Regions from separate parts of the Ralstonia sp. 25C genome, predicted to be linked through region 3. Evidence: predicted binding sites of a transcription regulator. Region 3 holds the regulator's gene; each other region holds the start of a gene.

Evidence for each region. Region 3 encodes FNR, which switches genes on or off when oxygen is low (the NO sensors DNR and NnrR bind a similar motif). Its sites were predicted from a motif close to TTGATNNNNATCAA; they were not measured.
Region 1: ACS7SF_RS13535 (universal stress protein) is a predicted target of FNR. The motif match lies at 5,433-5,446, and genes of this name have one in related genera.
Region 2: adhP (alcohol dehydrogenase AdhP) is a predicted target of FNR. The motif match lies at 4,480-4,493, and genes of this name have one in related genera.

Annotation. Positions count from the first base shown of each region.
Region 1 covers NZ_CP196737.1:2,879,533-2,887,464, reverse strand. The annotation lists gene ACS7SF_RS13560 (heavy metal sensor histidine kinase) at 1-768, shown strand, start outside; gene ACS7SF_RS13555 (copper-transporting P-type ATPase) at 1,332-3,410, shown strand; gene ACS7SF_RS13550 (DUF5676 family membrane protein) at 3,465-3,728, opposite strand; gene ACS7SF_RS13545 (methyltransferase family protein) at 3,751-4,422, opposite strand; gene ACS7SF_RS13540 (DUF2933 domain-containing protein) at 4,422-4,685, opposite strand; gene ACS7SF_RS13535 (universal stress protein) at 4,929-5,372, opposite strand; gene ACS7SF_RS13530 (hypothetical protein) at 5,499-6,143, opposite strand; gene ACS7SF_RS13525 (hypothetical protein) at 6,149-6,271, opposite strand; gene ACS7SF_RS13520 (MFS transporter) at 6,694-7,932, shown strand, end outside.
Region 2 covers NZ_CP196737.1:1,769,598-1,777,529, reverse strand. The annotation lists gene ACS7SF_RS08270 (MFS transporter) at 1-725, opposite strand, end outside; gene ACS7SF_RS08265 (Crp/Fnr family transcriptional regulator) at 822-1,514, opposite strand; gene ACS7SF_RS08260 (HD domain-containing protein) at 1,723-2,346, shown strand; gene ACS7SF_RS08255 (2-hydroxyacid dehydrogenase) at 2,343-3,338, opposite strand; gene adhP (alcohol dehydrogenase AdhP) at 3,396-4,418, opposite strand; gene sbcB (exodeoxyribonuclease I) at 4,575-6,014, shown strand; gene ACS7SF_RS08240 (indolepyruvate ferredoxin oxidoreductase family protein) at 6,083-7,932, opposite strand, start outside.
Region 3 covers NZ_CP196737.1:405,251-413,182, forward strand. The annotation lists gene rimP (ribosome maturation factor RimP) at 1-147, opposite strand, end outside; gene rluB (23S rRNA pseudouridine(2605) synthase RluB) at 344-2,125, opposite strand; gene scpB (SMC-Scp complex subunit ScpB) at 2,219-3,022, opposite strand; gene ACS7SF_RS01830 (sulfite exporter TauE/SafE family protein) at 3,511-4,254, opposite strand; gene fnr (fumarate/nitrate reduction transcriptional regulator Fnr) at 4,488-5,162, shown strand; gene ACS7SF_RS01840 (hypothetical protein) at 5,200-5,454, opposite strand; gene ACS7SF_RS01845 (FixH family protein) at 5,451-5,690, opposite strand; gene ccoG (cytochrome c oxidase accessory protein CcoG) at 5,727-7,196, opposite strand; gene ccoP (cytochrome-c oxidase, cbb3-type subunit III) at 7,193-7,932, opposite strand, start outside.

The DNA of each region.
Region 1 (7,932 bases), 1.5 Mb from region 3:
GAAACCGTCCCCGAAGAGGTTGCGGACCTTGCCGTGACCTTGAACGCCATGCTGGAGCGGCTACAGCATGATTTCCGTCGGCTGTCCGACTTCTCGACCGACATCGCCCACGAGCTGCGAACGCCGATCACGAACTTGCTCACGCAAACAGAGGTTGTGCTTTCCCAACCCCGAGATGCGACGAAATACCACGATGTGCTGACCTCCAACGCGGAGGAACTCCAGCGTCTCGCGCGCATGGTGTCGGACATGCTCTACCTCGCCAAGATGGAGCACAGCCTGACGCTGCCAAGCGCCGAGGACATTCACATCGCCGACGAAGTCCGCGCTCTGTTTGAGTTCTACGATGCGCTGGCCGAAGACAAAGGGGTCCAGCTGGAACTGCGCGGGGATGGCCACGTCACGGGCGACCGCCTCATGCTGCGACGGGCACTGAGCAATCTGCTCTCCAACGCGCTGCGTCATACGCCGCGCAACGGACACGTCGCCGTCTCGATCCACAGCGACCGCGAGGGTGTCACGATTTCGGTCGACAACGACGGTATCGAGATCGCACCGCATCTTCTGCCGCTCATCTTTGAGCGCTTCTTTAGAGCCGACAAATCCCGCGCCCGACCGGAATCAGAAAGCGCCGGTCTCGGACTGGCGATTACCAAGGCGATCGTTGTGGCACACGGCGGCACCATCGCCGTGACGCGTGCTGATGGGCGCACCCGCTTCTCCATTCGCTTACCGCATTCCGCCGAGGCGGCCAGCAGGCTGGCATAGCGCGGAGTCTTTGACGCGGCGTCCAGGCAGGTGCGCCAAGAGGCAGCTTGACGTGCATCAATGGGGGATCGCGATTGTCTTCTACATTGGCAGTGTGGAGCTTTGGCGCCCGTCACACTTGATGGAACAAAACATGGCCATGATGCGGATGATGATGGGTGGCCAAGGCATGAGTATGAGCAGCGGAATGGGCGGCATGATGTCGAAGTAGCACGGATAGCCGCGCAGTACAGTCTTCGCACAACGGCCACCATTGACCCTCCCTGCATGGGAGGGTTTATCGTTTTTTAGGCAGGAGAAAAACACGATGCTTCCCTAAGCAAGGCATTCGGCAGTAGGCGAAACCAATAGGAGCGATATCCATGGAAGAGCACCGCCATATCCACGCAGCCGAACACGATCACACGCACTCGCATGATCAGCACGCCGGCCATCGTCTTGACGGGCACGGTGCAACACATGAACACGGCCGGACCGCAACGGGCCCGGTAGGACATATCGACAAAGACCGTGGTGCGTCCGCCCTGGCGGAGTCCCAAGCAGGGACCATTTACACGTGCCCGATGCATCCGGAAATCCGCCAGGACCACCCAGGCAACTGCCCGATCTGCGGCATGACGCTGGAGCCTGTCATTCCGGAGTTGGACGAAGAAGAGAACCCGGAACTGAACGACTTCCAGCGGCGCTTTTGGTGGACGCTGCCGCTCACCGTTGCGGCGTTCATCCTGGCGATGTTCGGACACCGATACGGCTGGATGGACGCTTCGCAGCAAAGCTGGGTCGAGCTGGCCCTGTCGACGCCCGTGGTGCTGTGGGCGGGTTATCCGTTCTTCCAGCGGTGCGCTCAATCGTTCCTGCATCGCAGCCCGAACATGTGGACGCTGATCGGACTGGGCACAGGCGCCGCGTATCTCTACAGCGTGATCGCAACCGTCGCGCCAGGGCTGTTTCCTCAGACGTTCGCGGAGCACGGCCGGATCGGCGTCTACTTTGAAGCGGCAGCGGTCATCATTTCCCTCACGCTGGTGGGCCAACTGCTGGAGCTGAAGGCGCGGTCGCAAACGTCGGCCGCAATCAAATCGCTGCTTGGCCTCGCCCCCAAGACAGCCCGGCGCGTCAACGCCGACGGCACCGAAGCGGATGTACCGCTAAGCCACGTGCACGTTGGCGACCGGCTGCGCGTGCGCCCCGGCGAGAAGGTGCCCACCGACGGTATCGTGGTCGAAGGCACAAGCTCGCTGGATGAATCCATGATTACCGGCGAGCCGATCCCCGTGACCAAGCGGGTGGGCGACCGCGTGATTGGCGCGACGATGAACACCGCAGGCAGCTTGATCATCGAATCGGAGAAAGTGGGTTCTCAAACCGTTCTCTCGCAGATCGTCCAGATGGTTGCCCAAGCGCAGCGCTCCAAAGCGCCCATGCAGCGTATGGCGGACAAGGTTGCGGGCGGTTTCGTTGTGGCTGTGGTGGCCGTTGCTGTGCTGACCTTCTTCACCTGGGGATTCCTTGGGCCGCAGCCAAGCTGGGTATATGGGCTGATCAACGCGGTCGCCGTGCTGATCATCGCGTGTCCATGTGCGTTGGGCCTTGCCACACCGATGTCCATCATGGTGGCCAGCGGCAAGGGTGCATCCAACGGCATCTTGTTTCGCGATGCGGCTGCCATCGAGAACCTGCGCAAGGTCGACACCCTTGTTGTCGACAAGACGGGAACACTCACCGAAGGCAAGCCCGCCTTTGAACGCAGTGTGGGCGCCAACGGTTTCGATGACCTAGAGGTGCTTCGCTTAGCGGCCAGTCTGGATCAAGGCAGCGAACACCCATTGGCTGCGGCCATTGTGGCGGCCGCCAGAGGGCGCGGACTGTCTCTGCAGAAGGCAGAGGACTTTGAATCCAGCAGCGGCATTGGCGTACGCGGCGCTGTCGCCGGCAAGAAGCTGGCGCTGGGCAACACGGTGTTGATGGAGCAAGAGCGCATCGATGCCGCCCCACTGGCCCAGGCCGCAGATGAACTGCGAGCCCGTGGCGCGAGCGTCATGTACCTGGCCGCAGACGGCACGCTTGCCGGTTTGCTGGCCGTGTCCGATCCAGTCAAACCGACAACGGCCGAAGCGTTGGCGCAATTGAAGGACGGGGGCATTCGTGTGGTGATGGCCACCGGCGACGGCACGGTAACGGCAAGGGCGGTCGCTCAGTCGCTGGGCATCGCCGAGTTTCACGGGGAAGTCAGGCCCGCCGATAAATTGGAACTTGTGACGAAGCTTCAAAGCGAAGGCCGAACAGTCGCCATGGCCGGGGACGGGATCAACGATGCGCCCGCGTTGGCGAAGGCCGATGTCGGTGTCGCCATGGGCACGGGCACGGATGTCGCCATGAACAGTGCGCAAGTCACGCTCGTGAAGGGCGACCTGCGCGGCATCGCGCGCGCACGGAACCTGTCCGAGGCGACGATCACCAACATGAAGCAAAACCTTGGCTTTGCGTTCGTCTACAACGCCCTGGGTGTGCCGCTCGCCGCCGGGGTTCTCTACAGCACGACCGGTTTGCTGCTGTCGCCTATGATCGCGGCGCTTGCGATGAGCCTGAGTTCGGTGTCGGTGGTATCCAACGCGCTGCGTCTGCGCCGGCTGCGTATCTAGTCCCACGTGGGGCAGTGTTCACACTGCCCCGCTGAGCCCACTGAGCCCACCGATTCAAATCGCCGGCGGAAGCTTTGCGCTCAGCCAGGCAAAGAATGTCGCCGCAAAAAAGGCCCAGACACCGAGGACGACATCTGCATACACCGTGCCCCCGAGTGTTGCCTTCCCGCTCTGCAGCGCATGGAAATCGATGCCATGGAACAGCGCCATCATGAAGCGCATGAACGGCTCCGGAAATGCATACCAGACCATCGCGCACAAGGCGTAGAACAGCATGACCGTGAGGGCGAACGTGGCACCGGTTTTGAACGGCTTCATGGCAGCCTCCTGATTCCGTACGTCAGAGCTTCCGATGCACCTTGTCGTGGTGGACAACTTCGCCAAGGCGGGGAAAGAATGCGGGTGTCCGGTCCCGATAGGCTTCATATTCCTGCCCGAACTCAGCCTGCGCTTCGGCTTCCTCAGCCTTTGCCAAGCGCACATACATCCAAACGAGAATCGGGAACATGGCCAGTGTCAGCAGTGTCGGCCACTGGAAGAGAAAGCCGGCCATGATGAGGATGAACGCCACATACTGCGGGTGCCGCAAGCGGGCGTAGATCCCCGTGGTCGCCAATCGGTGGGCGCTTTGGGCAACGTAGAGCACGCGCCACGCCGTGGCGAGCAGGATGAAGCCGCCAAAGATCAGCACGTTGCTCACGATGTGAAAGAAGCCGAAATGCGGATTGGCCCGCCAGCCAAACATGACTTCCAGCAGATGCCCCGAGTCATGCGAAAGAAAGTCGACGCCAGGAAATTTCGCCGTCAACCACGGATACAGCAGATAGATCGTCAGCGGTATCCCGTACATCTCCGTGAACAACGCGACGATGAATGCCGAGAACGCGCCGAACGAGCGCCAATCCCGCTGCGTTTGCGGCTTCGTAAAGCTGAAGGCGAAGATGATGAAGACGGCGGAGTTGATGAACACGAGGGACCACAGGCCGTACCCATATGTGCTGTCGTGTTGCATCACTGGTCTCCCTTGGCGTCGGCACCGTCAGCCTTGGCCGAGGGGTGACCATGATGTCCATGACCGTGACCGCCATGCATGAATACATGCATCAGCGGACATGCCGCCAGCAGCAGAAACGGTAGGAACTGGATGACGTGCGCCTGATGCTCGGTCCACAGGAAGTACGCAACAACCAACAGAAAACCGATCAGTACAAGCTTTGATCGCGCGATGGCCGGCGCAGCCTCGTCACGTTGCTGCCCATGTTGGTGATTCTCCATTTCCACCTCCCGCCAAAGATATTGGACAAGCCAAGCAAGCTACGTCTTCAGTATTGGCGTGGTGCAGAGATGGGAATTGACCGCGATCAACGCGATCGCGGATGACGCGTTCTTGTACGACACGGCATTCAACGCGCCCTGCTTGCCAGGGCCACAACTGCCGTATCCGGTTCAGACGCACCACGCGTGCCCTCTTAACCCGTAGGGCCGCACCTGCCAAGGACCGCTGGCTGCCTATGTACCTTACCCGACCAGACCGGATGCTTTCACCAGAATGACCGGACATTCCGCCCGGGCGACAACGCGATTCGCCACGGACCCCAGCACGGCGTCGACGAACGCGCCACGCCCGTGTGAACCCATGACAATCGCAGCGGCCTGAACCGACCGGCTGTATTGAACAATGCGTTCCGGGGCGAACCCGACCAATCCATGCGTTTCAAAGGGGATGCCCGCGTCGCGCAGGATCGCAACGGCAGAGGCCATGGCCTTGTCGCTCTCCTCCTGATGCCAAGCGGCGAGGTCGGCCTGCCCGAGAAAGCTCCTCACCTCTCCACTGACCTCGGGCGTGCAATGAAGCACGTGTACGGTGATGTCCTGCACCAGCAGGTTGCGGCCTGCTATGCAGCGGGCGGCCGCGTCTGAGTAAGCGGAGCCATCCGTGGCCAAAACAATGTGCTGCGTCATCTCTATACCCTTCACGAATCGGTGGATACGGCCAACGTACTCCATGTGCGATGGCGCACGCTGATCTCGATCAATCGATGCGGAGGCGTCGTCGTACCACGTAATGCGATGCTCAGCAGCGTCAGATCAGCGCTCTGCCTTGGTCCGGGCGTCTTGCGAAGATGAGGCGACTGGCTCCTGGCGCCGCCACCTTAGGCGCCTCGCCTGCAAGAGGTGGCGCCAATCCACTTTGGCGAAGCCGTACACGATCGCCAGAAACACGACCTGGGACACGACAAAGTACACACCCATATACGCGCCGTCGAACCGGGTCTCCTCATCCAGATAGCGGGCACCGAGCTGAGCAATATGCGTCCAGGTCAGGTAGCTCATCCAGCGGCCGATGAAGAACGGCAGCCCGATCAACCATAGCCGCATCCCCGTCAAGCCGTATGCGATGAAGATGTAGTTGGACGGGAACGGGCTGAATGCGTACGCGAGCATCAGCCCGACCGTCATACCCTTGCGGTCTTCCAGCCAGGCGCGCACCACATCAATGTTCTGGCGATCGGCCTCGCGCATCCAGCGGTTGCGCACGAGCGAGCAAGACAGCCGCGCCAGCACCAGGCGGCCGACCGTCGCTGCACACGCGGCAACGCCTGCCAGCAGCACCGGGTCGGCATCGGGTTGCGAGAAGCCGATCCACGACATCACCATCCACGTTGGCGGCGCAAAGGCCGGCATCACATTGAGCAAGAAGACTGTTCCGAACAACGCCAGCAGGTTTGCCATGATGATCAAGCCTCCGCTCCCAGCACATGGAACAGCTCGTCTTCTTGCGCGCAATGCAGCCATAGGATGACGGCATCAGGATCATCGGCGGACATGTCAGCGACGATCCTGCCCAATAGCTTCGTCACGCGGAATATCTCGGGATGCATGCCACTCATGCGGCACCGGTCCCTCCGACAAGGATCGGAAGCCAGCACTTCTGACGCGTTCATCTTCGCCAATGTGGACACAAGGGGCTTGTGGCAAGTCAACAAGTGCGGTGCAACGCGTGCGCCTGCCGTCAACGGGGTACGAATCAGGACAACAGTGGAGAGGCTTGGGCTGGAGGTGGCTGATTGATCCGATCTCAAATGAGAATCAGCCGCCACAAGAGGCGCTGTGCACGTGCAGGCCAGCTTGTTTCCGAGCGCGCGGCCAGATTGATAACCACAGAACATCAATCCTTCCAAAACTTGCACTTCTCGTTTGCCGGTCTCCCCGCGAACATTGCCAAAACCATAAACGCCGGCACCACGGCGTATTTTTTCTTTGGCTTTCAGGAGACACCTTGATGCACCCTTCGCCCAGCCTTTCGAACGGGCACGCAAAGGCCGCCGCGGTATTCCGCGTGACCGCCGGGAATTTCCTGGAGCAGTTCGATTTCTTCCTGTTCGGCTTCTACGCCACGCAAATCGCCAACGTCTTTTTCCCTGCCGACAGCGAATTCGCCTCGTTGATGATGACGTTTGCCGTCTTTGGCGCGGGCTTTCTGATGCGGCCGTTGGGCGCCATCGTGCTTGGCGCCTATATTGACGACGTTGGCCGTCGAAAAGGCCTCATCGTCACGCTCTCCATCATGGCAAGCGGCACCGTCCTGATTGCGTTCGTCCCGGGTTACGCCACGATCGGGCTTCTGGCACCGGCGCTCGTGTTGTTGGGGCGTCTGCTGCAGGGCTTTTCGGCGGGCGCGGAGTTGGGCGGCGTGTCGGTCTATCTGGCCGAGATTGCCACGCCCGGCCGCAAAGGCTTTTTCACGAGTTGGCAGTCCGCCAGCCAGCAGGTGGCCATTGTGGTAGCGGCTGGCCTGGGCTTCATGCTGAACCACTGGCTGAGCGCATCGGCCATCGCCGCGTGGGGCTGGCGCGTACCGTTCTTTGTCGGCTGCATGATCGTGCCGTTCATCTTCCTGCTGCGCCGCAATCTGGAAGAGACGCAGGAGTTCAAGGCGCGCCGGCATCGCCCCAGCATGAAAGAGGTGTTCCGTACGCTGGTGCAGAACTGGGCCATTGTCATCGCCGGCATGATGCTGGTTGCGATGACCACCACGAGCTTCTACCTCATTACGGTCTACGCGCCGACGTTCGGCAAGACGGTCCTGCATCTGAGCACCGCCGACAGCTTGCTCGTGACCTTATGCGTTGGCGTGTCGAACTTCGTGTGGCTGCCGATCGGTGGTGCGCTCTCCGACAAGATCGGCCGCCGGCCGCTCCTCGTCGCCATGACGGTGCTCACCATCGCCACCGCCTATCCGGCGCTGTCGCTGCTCGCAAATGCACCAAGCTTCATCAACATGCTGCTCGTGCTGCTCTGGCTCTCGTTCCTGTATGGCCTCTATAACGGCGCGATGGTCGTCGCGCTGACGGAAGTGATGCCAGTGCAAGTGCGTGTTGCAGGCTTTTCGCTCGCCTATAGTTTGGCAACGGCGGTCTTTGGTGGCTTCACGCCCGCCATCTCAACAGCGGCCATCCACCTGACCGGCGACAAGGCGGCGCCGGGCTACTGGATGAGCTTCGCCGCCGTGTGTGCGCTC
Region 2 (7,932 bases), 1.4 Mb from region 3:
ACCGTGGCGATCAGGCTGATGGCCACGAAGGCCAGCACCACGGCCCAGAACACGGGCAGGCGCAACACCATGCGCCATGCCGAGGTGTGCGAGGTGGGGATCCGCGCGGGATCATCGACGGTATTCGCTGATGCCTGCTGGGGCGGCTGCACGCGCAATCGCAGATGCACTGGCAGGCAGATCAGCACCTGCGCCAGGGCAAACACCTGCAGCGTATGCCGCCAGCCGATGTGCTCCACCCCCCATTGCGCCAGCGGAATACAGATCGTGCTGGAGAACCCTGCGATCAGCGTGAGCCCGATGATGGGCCGCTGATAGGCATCGCCAAACGCCTGGCGCAGCACGACGAAGGCGGGGTCGTACAGCGTGGTGGCCATGGCCACGCCTATCGGCAGCCAGAGCAATAGGAACGCGGTTGGATGGGAGACCAGCGACCACGCCAACAGGCTCCCCGCCGCCAGCATCGTGCCGGTGCCCATCACGCGGCGCGCGGGCCAGCGATCCAGCGCGCGCCCCACCCAGAACGAGCACAGCGCCCACACCAGCAGCCCCAGCGAGAACCCGCCCGCCAGAAACGGCCGTGCCCAGCCGAGCGTGTCATGCATCGGCGCCAGGAAGACGGTGAAGGTGAAATACAGCGTGCCCCACGAGACCGTTTGCGCGAGGCCAAGCAGCAACACAAGGCGCCGGCCTTCGGGCGAGGCCGGCGAGAGCGGGGAGGTCATGGAGGCGGAAGCGAAGGGGCGGTGGGCCTGCGTAGCGTGTGGGAAATTCTAGCGGCGTGTGCTGAATCGCGCGTGCCCGATCGACGGAGTGCTCGGCTAGTGGCGGCCCGCGAGCGCGCGCAGTGCCGGCGTATCGACAATGTCCACCGTTCTGTAGTGGCAACGAATCCACCCGGCGCGCTGCCACGCCTGCAGGTATTTGGAGATGGTCTGCCGCGAGCGCGCCAGCATGCGGCCCAGCTCTTCATTGCTGGCGGCCACGGTATGGCCGTCACCGGCGCGAGCGAGTTGCAGCAGGCGCTGGGCGAGGCGCGCATCGGCGGGCATTTCGCTGGCGTGCTCGAACTCGTCGAAGATCAGCCGGATCCGCTGGCAGAGCTGCTGCATCAGCGCCCACATGCCGGCCGGATAGGCGGACACCACGCGCGCAAATGCCGCGGTGCCCAGCAGGATCAGGGTGGTCGGCCCTTGGGCGTGGGCACTGTGCGTGCGGCCGCCGCCGTCGATGAGGGCGATCTCACCAAACCACTCGCCGGCCCGCAGCACGCCGTAGACCAGCTCGCTGCCGCCGTCCGTCGTCCGGCTGATGCGTACGCGGCCGCGCACGATCAGGAACATGCCCTGGGCCGGTCCGCCGTGCGGGTGGATGCACTCGCCGTCGGGGTAGGTGATGAGACGCGCGGTGGGCGCAATCTCGGCCAGCAACGCGGCAGGGGCATCGCGCAGCCAGCCCTGGGCCAGTTGCCCCGGCGTCGGGGCGGAAGCGGTATGGGAGGCGTCTGGGGGCATGACGGCAGGATGCGGCAAGGGCGGTGCGGCCATTGTCAAACGCTTGACAGTCTGCCGGCAAGGCCTGGGCAGACAATGCTTCCGAGTTATTCACAAGGGTTATCCACAGCAGTTGTCCACAGTGGTTATCCACAGCAATAACGCCCACCAAGCTGCGCACCCATGACGCGGCATTCCAGACCCGTTCAGGCGACGAAGGAGACACCCCATGACGCACGACACCGCCGCACGCGCGACGTTTTCCCACATGGAGCGCGGCACGCGCGAGGACTGGGCCGCCATCTCGGCCGAGTTCATGCCCTACGCCCGCGCACTGCCTGACCGCGTGCTCGCGCACCTGAAGCTGCTCGACGGCGACTGCGGCGGCTTCCCGATCGACCGGCTCGCACACTCCCTGCAAACCGCCACGCTGGCCCATCGCGATGGCCGCGACGAGGAATACGTGGTCTGTGCGCTGCTGCACGACATTGGCGACACGCTGGGCAGCTTCAACCACCCGGACATCGCTGCGGCCATCCTCAAGCCCTTCGTCAGCCCCGAGAACCTGTGGATGGTCGAGAAGCACGGCATCTTCCAGGGCTACTACTTCTTCCACCACCTGGGCCTGGACCGCAACCTGCGCGAGCAATACCGCAGCCAGCCCGCGCTGTTCGAGCGCACCGCCGAGTTTTGCGCCAAGTACGATGCTGCCGCGTTCATGCCGGACTACGACAACCTGCCCCTGTCGTTCTTCGAGCCGATGGTGCGCCGCGTGCTGGCCAAGCCGCGCAACTCCATCTATGTGAAAGAGGGCGAGAGCGAGTTGTCCCGGCCGAAAGCGGACGTCGCCTAGGCTTTCACCACGTTGACGGGCGCGCCGGCCGCCCACGCCGCCACGTTGGCGAGCGTGGTGTCGGCAATACCCGCCAGCGCCTCGCGCGTGAAGAACGCCTGGTGCGCCGTGACGATGACGTTGGGAAACGTCAGCAGCCGCGCCAGCACGTCGTCTTGCAGCACGTCGGCGGAGCGGTCTTCGAAGAACAGGTCGGCTTCTTCCTCGTACACATCCAGCCCGAGGTGGCCGAGCTGGCCGGTCTTGAGCGCATGGATCAGGGCGGGGCTGTCGACCAGGCCGCCGCGGCTCGTGTTGATGAGCATCGCACCGGTCTTCATGCTGGCGATCGCACCGGCGTCGATCAGGTGGTGTGTGTCCGCATTGAGCGGGCAGTGCAGGCTCACGATGTCGGACTGCGCCAGCAACGCCGGCAGCGGTAGATACGTCACCCCTAGCGCCGTCAGCGAGGCCAGAGGAAACGGATCGGACGCCAGCACCCGGCAGCCGAAGCCGGTCATGATGCGTGCGAACACCTGCCCGATCTGCCCGGTGCCGACCACGCCGACCGTCTTACCGTGCAGGTCGAAGCCGAGCAGGCCATCCAGCGAAAAGTCGCCCTCGCGCGTGCGATTGCAAGCGCGATGCAGGCGCCGGTTGAGCGTGAGGATCATGCCGACCGCGTGCTCGGCCACCGCGTGCGGCGAATAGGCCGGCACGCGCACCACCGTCAGCCCCAGGCGCTGTGCGGCCGCCAGATCAACGTGGTTGAACCCCGCCGAGCGCAACGCGATCAGCCGCGTGCCCGCCGCAGCGAGCGCGGCCAGCACATCGGCGTTGAGGCAATCATTGACGAACGGGCATACCACCTCGAACCCCGCCGCCAGCGGCGCAGTGTGCGCGTCCAGATGGGTGCGCTGGAAGACCAGATCGAAGGGCTGACCACCCCGCGCCATGGCGGCGCGGAAGCTGTCTTCGTCATAACGGTGGCTGCTGAAGAAGAGGATGCGCATGGCGGTGCGGTAGAGAATGTGATGCTGACAGCTTACGCGCCCGGCCACCGTGTCGCTTCAGAGTGTGAGCACGATGCGGCCATCCACCTTGCCGGCCTTCAGATCGGCGAACACCTGGTTGATGTTGTCGAGCTTGTCACGGTGGATGTGGGCGCGTACCAGGCCTTCGGCGGCAAACTGTAGCGATTCCTGCAAGTCGCGCCGCGTGCCGACAATCGAGCCGCGCACCGTGATGCCGTTGAGCACGGTGGAGAAAATCGGCAACGGAAAATCCCCCGGCGGCAGCCCGTTGAGCGAAATCGTACCGCCGCGCCGCACCATGCCCGGCGCCTGCGCAAACGCGCTGCGCGACACGGCCGTTACCAGCACGCCGTGCACCCCGCCCACCTCCTTCTGGATGACGGCTGCCGGGTCCTGCTGAGATGCATCGACGATCAGTTTGGCGCCCAGTTCGCGTGCCAGTGCCAGCTTGTCGGGCGCCACGTCCACGGCCACCACATGCAGGCCCATGGCAATCGCGTACTGCACCGCCACGTGCCCCAGCCCGCCGATGCCCGAGATGGCGATCCACTGGCCGGGCCGTGTATCCGTCATGCGGATGCCCTTGTAGACCGTCACCCCCGCGCAGAGGATCGGCGCGATCTCTTCAAAGCTGACTTGCGCCGGGAGGTGGCCGACGTAGTTCGGGCCGGCCAATACGTATTCGGCATACCCGCCGTTGACGGAGTAGCCGGTGTTCTGTTGCTCGTGGCAGAGGGTCTCCCAGCCGGAGAGGCAGTGCTCGCAATGGCCGCACGCGGTGTAGAGCCAGGGCACGCCCACGCGGTCGCCTTCCTTGACGTTGGTGACGCCTTCGCCCACGGCCGCTACGTAGCCCACGCCCTCGTGCCCGGGGATGAACGGCAGGCTTGGCTTGACCGGCCAGTCGCCGTCGGCGGCGTGCAAGTCGGTATGGCAGACGCCCGAGGCCGCGATTTTGACGAGAATCTGCCCGCGCCCAGGTGTTGGAACCGGCACTTCCTCAATGCGCAAGGGTTCGCCAAAGGCGTGGACAACTGCCGCTTTCATCGACCGGGCCATGAGACATCTCCAGGAGAGGGGGGAGTTGCTACCAGTCTGGTCAACGCCCGCCGGATGCGGGTTGATGTGCATCAACGGCTGGCTGGCTGCCGGACGCCATCGGCAAGGCTGTTAGCATGCCGGCATCTCTGGCCATTTTTCTTGCGAGCCACCGCTTTGCCTGTCACGCCCACCTTCCTCTGGCACGACTACGAAACCTTCGGCGCTGTGCCACGCCGCGATCGCCCGGCGCAGTTCGCGGGTATCCGCACCGATGCCGAACTCAACGAAATCGGCGAGCCCGTGGAGCTGTTCTGCCAGCCCTCCAACGACTGGCTACCGGACCCCGTGTCGTGCCTGATCACCGGCATCACGCCGCAGCAGTGCGCCAAGCAGGGCGTGCCGGAATACCAATTCGCGCAGGCCATCGAGCGCGAACTGGGCGCGCCCGGCACCATCGGCGTCGGCTACAACACCATCCGCTTTGACGACGAGGTCACGCGCCACCTGTTCTGGCGCAACCTGATCGACCCGTATGCTCGCGAGTGGCAGAACGAATGCGGCCGGTGGGACCTGCTCGACGTGGTGCGTACCACGTGGGCACTTCGCCCCGAAGGCATCCAGTGGCCGAAGCACGAAGACGGCAAGCCGAGCTTCAAGTTGGAGCATCTCTCGCAAGCCAACGGGCTCGTACATGAGGCTGCACACGACGCCGTGTCCGACGTGCGCGCGACGATTGCACTGGCGCGCCTGATCCGCAACGCCCAGCCGCGCCTGTTCGACTTCTGCCTGGCACTGCGCAAGAAAGACCGCGTGGTCGCCGAGATTGGCGATGCGCCGCGCCCGCTGCTGCACATTTCCGGCATGTACGGCGTGGAGCGCGGCTGCATGGCCGTCGTCTGGCCGCTGGGTGGGCACCCGACCAACAAGAACGAGCTGATCGTGTGGGACTTGGCGTTCGATCCGTCGGAGCTGTTCGACATGGACGTCGCCACCATCCGCGAGCGCATGTTCACGCGCACCGCCGACCTGGCTGAAGGCACCACACGCCTGCCGATCAAGACGATCCACATCAACAAGTCGCCCATCGTCATTAGCAACATGAAGACGCTGCAGCCGGCGCAGGCGGAGCGTTGGGGCATCGACTTCGCCACCATCGAACGCCACGCCGGCATCGCCCAGAGTGCGCCCGACCTGCGCGAAACGTGGCGCCAGGTCTACGCCCGTGAGCTGGAACCGATCGAAGATGTCGACCAGAATCTCTACGGCGGCTTCGTCAGTAACGACGATCGCCGCACGCTGAACGAACTGCGCACCCTGTCCGGCGAACAACTCGCGCGCCTGCACCCCGAGTTTGCTGATGCGCGCCTGCCGGAGCTGCTGTTTCACTACCGCGCACGCAACTTCCCCGACACGCTGTCCGAGGACGAATACGAGCAGTGGGAGCAGTTGCGTGCCGAGCGGCTGTTTGAAGGCGTCGGCGGCTATCTCACCTTCGAAGCCTTCGGTGAGCGGCTGCAGCAATTGGGCGCGGAAGCTACAGAGAAAGGCGATGCGCGCGCGCAGAACATTCTGCAAGACCTGTACGACTACGCGCAGCAGATCGTGCCGGGCTAATTATCCACATGCGCAAAGAAAAACGGAGGCCGAAGCCTCCGTTTTTTCATGGCGATGCCTAAAGCCGATCAGGCTGCGCGCTGCGCTGCCGCCGGGTCACGCCACTGCGCGAGCAGCTTGTTCCAGCGGATGCGTGCTGCTGCCAGGTTGGCTTCCTTCACGTGGCCGAAGCCGCGGATGTCTTCCGGCAGGCGGGCCAGTTCCACGGCCTGCGCCAGCTTCTGCGCCGACAGCCCCTTCACCAGTTCATCCACCAGCGCACGGTATTCGCCGATCAGCGCGCGCTCGGTGCGGCGCTCTTCGGTCTTGCCGAACACATCGAACGCCGTGCCGCGCAGGCCCTTGAGCTTGGTCAGCAGCTTGAACAGGCGCATCGTGTTCGGGCCGAAGCGCTGCTTGATCAAGTGGCCCTTCTCGTCACGCTTGGCCGTTACGGGCGGCGCGAGCCAGAAGTTGAGCTGGTAGTCGCGACCGGGTTCGCCTTCGAACTGTGCGCGCAGCTTGTCGAGGAAGGCCGGGTCGGTGTACAGGCGGGCGACTTCGTATTCGTCCTTGTACGCCATCAGCTTGGACAGGTTGCGCACCACAGCTTCGGTCAGGGCGAGCGTTTGGCCAGCGCCAACCACCGCCGTTTCGGCTGCACGCACACGCTCGACAACCGCGCGGAACTCGGCAGCGTAGGCAGCGTTCTGGTACGCAGTCAGCAGATCGACACGGCGGGCGATCAGCGTGTCCAGCGAGGGCAGGGCGATGACGTCCGCCTTGGCACGCGGCGCATCGTCGGCCAGCTTCAGCACCGCATCGCGGTCTTGCGCGAGGTGGCGGCCCCATTCGAACGCGGTCTTGTTCTTCTCGACGGCCACGCCGTTGAGTTCGATCGCTCGCAGCAGCGCGTCGTACGTCAGCGGAATCCAGCCCTTCTGCCACGCGAAGCCCAGCACCAGTGGGTTGGTGAAGATCGCATCGCCCAGCAGGCGTACGGCCAGCGTGTTGGCATCTTCAAACGCGCAGGCATCACCGATGGCGGCGCGGATGTCGGCTTCCGCCGAGCTGCCCGGGAAGCGCCAGTTCGGGTTCTTGATGAAGTCGGCCGTGGGGGAGGCCGTGCTGTTGATGATGGCGCGCGTCTGGCCGTGCTGCACTTTCGACAGCACTTCGTCCGACGCCGAGACGATCGCATCACAGCCGATCACGAGGTCCGCTTCGCCCATGGCGATGCGCGTGGCGTGGATCGAATCCGGACGCTCACCGATCTGCACGTGCGAGAGCACGGCGCCGCCTTTCTGCGCCAGGCCCGCCATGTCGAGCACGGTCACGCCCTTGCCCTCGATGTGCGCGGCCATGCCGAGCAGGCCACCAATGGTCACCACGCCCGTGCCGCCCACGCCGGTCACCAGCACGCCGTATGCGCGCTGGATGGCGGGCAGTTCAGGATGCGGCAGCAGCGGCAGGCCGCTCATCGACACACCGTGCGATTCGGGCTTGCGCACCTGCGCACCTTCAGCCGTCACAAAGCTCGGGCAGAAGCCATTCACGCACGAGAAATCCTTGTTGCACGACGACTGGTTGATCTTGCGCTTGGTGCCCAGCTCCGTTTCCAGCGGCTCGACGGATAAGCAATTCGACTTGACCGAGCAGTCGCCGCAGCCTTCGCACACCGCGTCATTGATGAACGCGCGGCGTGCCGGGTCCACCATCGTGCCGCGCTTGCGGCGACGGCGCTTCTCGGTGGCGCAGGTCTGGTCGTAGATCAGCACGCTGGTGCCTTGCACTTCGCGCAGCTCGCGCTGAATCGCATCGAGACGATCGCGGTGATGCACGGTCACGCCTTCCGGCAGCTTGATCGCCGCGTTGTACTTCTCCGGCTCGTCCGTAACGATGACGATGCGCGACGTGCCTTCGGCATGCACCTGCGCGG
Region 3 (7,932 bases):
GCTCACTTTTTCGCAATCTTCAATGACGATACCGTTTTCCGCCTGATCGATATACACGCGCAGCAACCCGGCTGGCGCGCGTTCCACTTCCACCAGCTCGTAACCCATGGCGGTGAGGGTTTTCTCAATCAGATCAGTCAGATGCACGTTTTTCCTGAAGAATTTCCCGGTCTGGCCAACCTGCTGAAGCAAAAAAAAATGGGCGCAACGCCCATATCATTCGCCCATCTTCTGCAGGATGACTTTTGATTAGACTCACATTGTAATCCGTCTCGGGGCAAAACGCAAAGTTTGCCCCGAGAGATCGCAGAATCCGCTGTGCGGCGGATTGCACCCACAATGCTCAGCGCTTGCCGCCGCGCTTCCCGCCGCCGCGCGGCGCCTTGTTGCCGTTCGGCATGCCGCCACCGCTCTTGCCAGCAGGGCGTTTGCCACCGAGTGTGCGATTGCCGTCACGCATGCCTCCGCCCACACCACCAGAGCCACCACGCCCGTCCGGGCGCCCGCCCATCCGGGTACGCGCGGTCAGCGTCGTCGGGCCACCCACGTTGATGTAGCCCATGGACGTCTGCATCGGATCCGGCTGGCGCGGGCTCGACTGACGGCGTTGCGCAGGTTGAGCGCGGTTGCCATTCTCAATACCCATACCGCGTGATTGGAAGTTCGCTTCCCCGGTAAAGCCCGACGACATCGGCCCCATCAGCACCGGCGCCGGCTGGCGACGACGATCACCCTGGCGACTCTTCTCACCCGAGCTGGCCGTCGGGACCTTCATGCCCAGCGTGCCCATCAGCGTGCGCACATCTTCGGGCGAGACCTCTTGCCAGCGCCCACGCTTGAGGCCGCGCGGCAGCACAAAACTGCCATAGCGCGTCCGGATCAGGCGCGACACGGTCAAGTTGACCGCTTCAAACATGCGGCGCACTTCGCGATTGCGGCCTTCCGTGAGCGCAACGTGGTACCAGTGATTGACACCCTCACCGCCGCCGTCAGCGCAACGCAGGAAATTGGCTTCGCCATCCTGGAGCTGGATGCCGTGCAGCAGCTTCTGACGGTCCGTTTCAGCCAGTTCGCCCAGCGTGCGCACTGCGTATTCGCGCTCCACACCGTAACGCGGATGCATAAAGCGGTTCGCAATGTCGCCGGACGTCGTGAAGATCAACAGACCTTCGGTATTGAAGTCCAGGCGGCCGACGGCGACCCACTTCCCGGTCTTCATGCGCGGCAGCGCATCGAACACGGTCGGACGGCCATCCGGATCGGACTGACTGACGATTTCGCCGGCCGGCTTGTGATACAGCAACACACGCGGGGGCTTATTGGGCAGCTTGCGCTGGATCAGCTTGCCGTTCACGCGCACCTGGTCGGTGGCGAGAATGCGCTGGCCGATGTGCGCCGGCAGACCGTTCACGGAGACGCGACCTTGCAGGATCAGGTCCTCCATGTCGCGGCGCGAGCCGAGGCCAGCGTCAGCTAGGATCTTGTGCAGCTTGGGCGCATCGTCCTCGGCAGTGAGCTCACGCACCTTGCTGGACTGCGGCGCGCCGCCAGCATCGACTTCGGCGTCGTACGCGCCGGAAATCACGTACTGGAAGACGTCTTCGGAACCCTTGCCACCCTTGGGGCCCTTGCCACTGCGATTCTGGCTCGGGCTGCCAGCCTTGCCTTGCGGCTTGCCGTTGCGGTTCTGCCCCTTGCCACGGCCACCCGCTTGCTTGCCAGCGCCCGCACCTTCAGTACGTTCGGCACGTTCCGCTGTTGGCTGTCCCTCGCCCTGGCGACGACGGTTCTTGCCGAAACGGCCGCGCGGGCCACGTCGCTCACCTTGGCCCTCTGCCGGTGCCTGCTCCGCCGGTGCAGCGCCCTCAGCCACGACTACAGGCTCGCCAGCCGCATCCTTCGGTTTGCGCGCCCGTGGCGCCCGGCTCTTGCGGGCTTGCGCAGGTTGACCTGCCTCCGCGCCTGCCGCATCGCCGGACTCGCCTTCTGGGCGGCCCTCTTGCGGCTGGCGGCGCGAGGCCACGAGGTTGCGCAGACCGCGGCGCAGTCCTTTACGGCGCGGCGCGGACTCGGTCCCGTCACCGCCCTCTTGTCGTGGCGGCTGAGCGTCGGCATCGGCCGGCATACGTGTATCCATGGAATCTGGCTGGGTACTCACAACGTCTTTCAAAAAATCTAAGGGATCAGGCCATGTGCCGACTCTACGGCTGGCATGGCATTACGAATGTTCGCTCGAGGCAGCCGAAGACGGCTCGGCCGTGGTCTTGTGCTCGTCTTCCGACTCGCCCTCCAGCACGCTGGCAAGGGGCGAGTCGGCTTCCGCAGCAGGTTCGCCGTCAACAACGGGAGACTCGCTCGATGCCTCAATCGGTGCATCGACGTTCCCATCGGCTTCCGGTGCGCCGTTATCGGGGGCTTCGTTGACCAACTCGGTCAGTTCCGCCACCGCAATGGCGCCACCCTCAAACTCGATCGCACCCTGCTCCAGCAGGCTTGCCTGTGCCTGGGCGCGGGCATCTTCCAGCGGCGGCAGTTCATCCAGCGAGCGCAGCCCGAGATCATCCAAAAACTGCTTGGTGGTCGCATACAGCGCGGGGCGACCAGGCACGTCGCGATGACCGATCACCTCGATCCAGCCACGGTCCTCAATCTGCTTGATGACCTGCGTATTGACGGTCACGCCACGAATGTCTTCGATATCGCCGCGCGTCACCGGCTGGCGGTACGCGATGATTGCCAGCGTTTCCATCACGGCGCGCGAGTACTTGGGCGGCTTTTCCGGATGCAGGCGATCGAGATACACACGCATCTCTGGGCGGCTCTGCAGGCGCCAACCCGAAGCCAGCGCGACCAGTTCGACGCCGCGATTGAGCCAATCCTGGCGCAGCTCTTCGAGCAACACGCGGATGGTGTCCGCGGAAACGTCTTCGTCGAACAGCTTGCGCAAGTCATTGACTCGCAACGGGTCCTGCGCGCAGATCAGCGCGGTCTCGAGGACGATTTTCGCCTCTTGGGTATTCATCAGGTTGAACGGTTCGTCATTGCTCGCGCGCGGCAGGTCGCCGTCACGCTTGAGGTTTGTCGTTCCGCCGCGACGCACGCGGCATTTCAGAATGCTGTTGCCCGCCCGGGCCCGGCGCGCGATGGCCAATGGAGATTCAATTGGGCCATGCACCGTAACGCAGTGGCTTTGCCCGCAAAAAAAGGGCCGGAGGAGCGAGTTGATCCGGTGCCGGTCAGGCACCACAAGGGCAATTTCTTCCGCCGCCATGGGGACGGATACTGCACCGGGCGGCTGCCGAAGAGACTGGCCACCTGCCCGAATCGACGGTCCAGGGCGGCATTGCCGCTGGATGGCGTCGCCTGGTGCCGCGCTTGGGATTGTTAATTTGCGCGGAGGGCGAGTCGAATTGTGGTCGATTGTAGGGCAATTTCTGGCGGCGCCGCAACCGGGAAGATGTTTGAACTCGCCATCCCAGGCGGGATCACCATCCCCGGCGCTTCAAACGCCTACAGCACCAAACAGAAGCCGTGTGCGTTGAGCATCTCTGGCAGCCAGGCGGCGCAGACCAATCCCCAGATACCGAATGCGGCAATGGTGGCGCCCGCCGCGCCCCGCGCCCATCGGAGACGAGACAACCCACGCAACCAGCCGGCGAGCCCCGACATCATCAGTAGATTCGGTAGCGTGCCCGCACCAAAAGCCAGCATGACCACAGCGCCGGAGGCTGCGTTGCCTGCCAACAACGCAACGGCGAGCGCGCCGTAGACCATGCCACACGGCACCAGCCCCCAGGCGAGTCCGATCATGTAGCGACGAACCAACGGAGGCTGCGCGCCCAAGCGACCTCCCAGCCGGGCGGCCAAACCGGACACGCCTCCCGCCAAGCGACCCAGCACTCGCTCCACCATCGGGGCGCGCCAGGCATCCCCCGTTGTTCGCAAGAGCAGCAAAAGCCCGTACGCCAGCAGCAGCGAGCTGGCCAGTGCAAACAGCCCGCGTTGGATGGGCAGCCACTGCTGACGCCAAACCGTCGCGCCCAGCGCACCCATGGCAGCGCCCAACAACGCATACGTGGTCAACCGCCCTGCGTGCATGACCACCTGCTCAAACCACAGCCGGCGGCGCGACACGATACGCACCGGCGCAGCGCCCCGCTCTGCGGCAAGCGCAACGCCGCTGCACATCGCCAAACAATGCACCCCCCCAAGCAGCGCGATCAGAAAAACGCTCAACAGCGCAGCCGCACTCATCTTTTTGATGCTCTTTTGATATGGACCAAAGTTATGGTTTTACGCGCGGGAATCAACTGGGTTTTCCGCGATTCACGCCATCGGAAACATCCGATAGCAGCAAGGTCGTCGCTATAATACGGCCCAGTTGCACCATAAGAATTTCTCATTTCACCCGCTCGAAATTCACGCCCCCGCCTGTGCTCACACGAATCGCACTCTCCGACCAAGCCTCGCGCTGCTCCACCTGCGTACTGGGGCAAATCTGCCTGCCTGTGGGCATGAATTCGGATGACGTGCGCAAAATGGATGAGCTGGTGACCGAGCGCATCCGCATCAAGAAAGGGCAAACGCTGTATGCACTGGGCGATCCGCTCGAGGGCGTGTACGGCATTCGGTTTGGCACACTCAAAACACATCTGACGCTGGAAGACGGCCGCCACCAGATCACCGGTTTTCACCTGCCGGGCGAGATTGTCGGGTTGGATGGTATTGGCGATATGCGGCATGTGTCGGATGCCACGGCGCTGGAAGACACCGAAGTCTGCGTGGTGCGCTATGACGAATTGCAGCAGCTTTCGCGTCGGCTGCCGTCGCTGCAGCATCAGTTTCTGCGGATCATGAGCAAGGAGATTTCGCAGGACCACCAGATGCTGCTGACGCTCGGCTCGATGCGCGCCGAGGAACGCCTGGCCGCGTTTCTGCTGAACCTGTCCAAGCGTTCGGCGCAGCGTGGGTACTCGTCCACCGAATTCGTGCTGCGTATGAGCCGTGAAGAACTCGGCAGCTACCTGGGCCTGAAGCTGGAAACCGTGAGCCGTCTGTTTTCGCGCTTTGCGGAGGCGGGCCTGATCCAGATCCGCCAGCGCCACGTCAAGCTGATCGACATGGCGGGCCTGCGCCAAGTGATGAGCGGTCAGGCCACCTGAACCCGCCTTCCCCACTAAACCCGCCTCCGGCAGCCGCTCAAATGAGCGGATGCTCATGCGCTTCGAGTTTGCCGATACCCGGCGACACATACAGCGTGAGCGCGCTCGACAAGCCGCACAACAGCCAGAACACAAAGAAAGACACCGTGTAGACCGCATCGGCCGACACGGTGATCTGCTCGCCGAAAAAGCGCAGGTCTGCGGGATCGACCACCGCAAAAACGACCAGCTCGGCCAGCGCGGCACACAAAAACGCCGGCCACAGGATCCACATCAGGATGCGGCGTTTCATCGGACCTCCGCGTGGGCGGCATCGGCGGAACGCGAAGCCGATACGGCGGCGGTCTTTTCGATCACCAACCCGCGTCGCACAACGTTGTCCTGGATGACCGGGTCGGGATGCGACACGGCCAGCCAGATGGTGACGCCGCATCCAATCATGGCGACGAAGGGGCCGGCCATCAGCAGCCACGGCCAAGGCTCACGCCACCACGGTCGGGCTTGGGCGGAAGTTTGCGTTGCGTGCATCTGTGCCTCCTGTTGGGGATACCGCTGAATACCGCGTTAGCGCGGCACGATGAAGCTGGACGGTTCGCGCAGCACCAAGCTGTCACGATCGCTATCTGCTTGGATGACGAAACGGATCTTGTGCGAGCCGGGCGGTATGTCATCGGCCGGACGGCGCACGAGAACAGGCAGCAACCGGTTGGCTGCGGGGGCCAGTTCGAGCGTGGTCGATTCACCGCTGCCACCGAGCACTTGCAGCGCCGGCAAGCCTTCTGCCGTGACCGTCACGCGCACGGGGCGCTCGGACGCATTCATCAGTTGCAGGCGGTAAACGTTTTCGATTTTGTCGCCATCCACTTCACGCGCCAGCGCGCCGCGGTCGCGAATCACATCCACCTTGAGCGGCTTGCGCATGGCCAGTGCCGTTACAAAACCGGCGATGAGTACCAGCATGATCGTCGTATAGATCAGCACGCGCGGACGCAGCAGGTGCCGGCGGGCCTGCTTCGGCGTCAGGCGCTCGTGCATCGCGCGTTCGGACGTGTAGCGGATCAGGCCGCGCTGGTAGCGCATCTTGTCCATCACCTGATCGCACGCGTCGATACAGGCGCCACAGCCGATGCACTCGTACTGCAGCCCCTGGCGGATGTCGATACCCGTCGGGCAGACCTGCACGCAGATGCTGCAATCCACGCACGCGCCCAGGCCCTGCGCTTCAAAATCCGCATTGCGCGAACGGCTGCCGCGCGGCTCGCCGCGCTCCGTGTCATAGGTGACGACGTAGGTGTCCGGATCGACCATCACGCTCTGGAAGCGTGCGTACGGGCACATGTAGCGACATACCTGCTCGCGCATGAAGCCGGCATTGCCCCACGTGGCGAACGCATAGAACAGCAACCAGAAGGTCTGCCATGGGCCCAGCGCGAACGTCCACACTTCTAGGCCGAGCTCGCGGATGGGCGTGAAGAAGCCGACGAACGAGAAGCCCGTCCACAGCGCAATCACCACCCAGGCAGTGTGCTTGGCCGTTTTCAGGCGCAGCTTGCGCAGGCTCCAGCGCTCGCCGTCCAGGCGGATGCGGGCGAAGCGGTCGCCTTCGATATGCCGCTCGATCCACATGAAGATTTCCGTGTAGACCGTTTGCGGACAGGCATAGCCGCAGAAGAGTCGCCCCGCCACCGCAGTAAACAAAAACAAACCCAACGCCGACAGCACTAGCAGCAGCGTCAGGTAGATCACGTCTTGCGGCCACAGCACAAGACCAAACAGGTAGAACTTGCGTGCGCCGAGGTCGAACAGCACCGCCTGGCGGCCATTCCACTGCAGCCACGGCAGCCCGTAGAAAACGAGCTGCGTGGCCAGCACCAGCCACACACGCCAGCGCGCGAACGCGCCCGTCACGGCGCGCGGATAGATCTTGCGCCGCACCTCATACAGCATCTGTTCCGTCGGTGCATCGTCAACGCCCGCCGCCGAGGTGGCGGCGGCGGGCGTCATGGGGCGCCAGGCTGGCTCTTGGTCGCTCATTGGGTGTGACTCGGGTTGCTATTCGACAGCCCCCAAACGTAGGCCGCCAACATGCGGATCTTCTCGGGCGAGAGCAGGTTCTCGTGCGCCGGCATGGTGTTGTCACGGCCCTTGAGAATGGTCTCGACGATGGTCGCCTCCGAACTGCCGTACAGCCACGTACGGTCGGTCAGGTTGGGCGCGCCCAGCGCCTGGTTGCCCTTGCCGGTGGCCATATGGCAGGCCGCGCAGACCGACTTGAAGGTCGATTCACCGCGCGACGCCTTGATCGGGTCAGACGACAGGCCCGACAGCGACCGCACATAGTGGGCAACGTTGACGGCCTGGTTGCCGTCCACCACTGCAGCCAACGACGGCATGACGCCATGGCGACCCTTGGTGATGGTGGTGAGGATCGTGTCCGGATCGCCGCCATACAGCCAGTCGCCGTCGGTCAGGTTGGGAAAGCCCTTGGAGCCCGCCGCGTCCGAACCATGGCATTGCGCGCAATTGTTCAGGAACAGACGCTGACCGATCTCGTGCGCTTGCGGATCTGCGGCGATTTGCTTGATGTCCATGCTGGCGTAGCGCTCGTAGAACGGGCGCACCGTCGCGTCGGCTTCGGCACGCTGCGCGGCCAACTCACCGCGTGTGGAGAAGCCCAGCACCCCAGCGTATGAACCCAGCCCCGGGTACAGGACCAAGTACCCCAAGGCAAAGACGCACGACAGCAGGAACATCCACATCCACCAGCGCG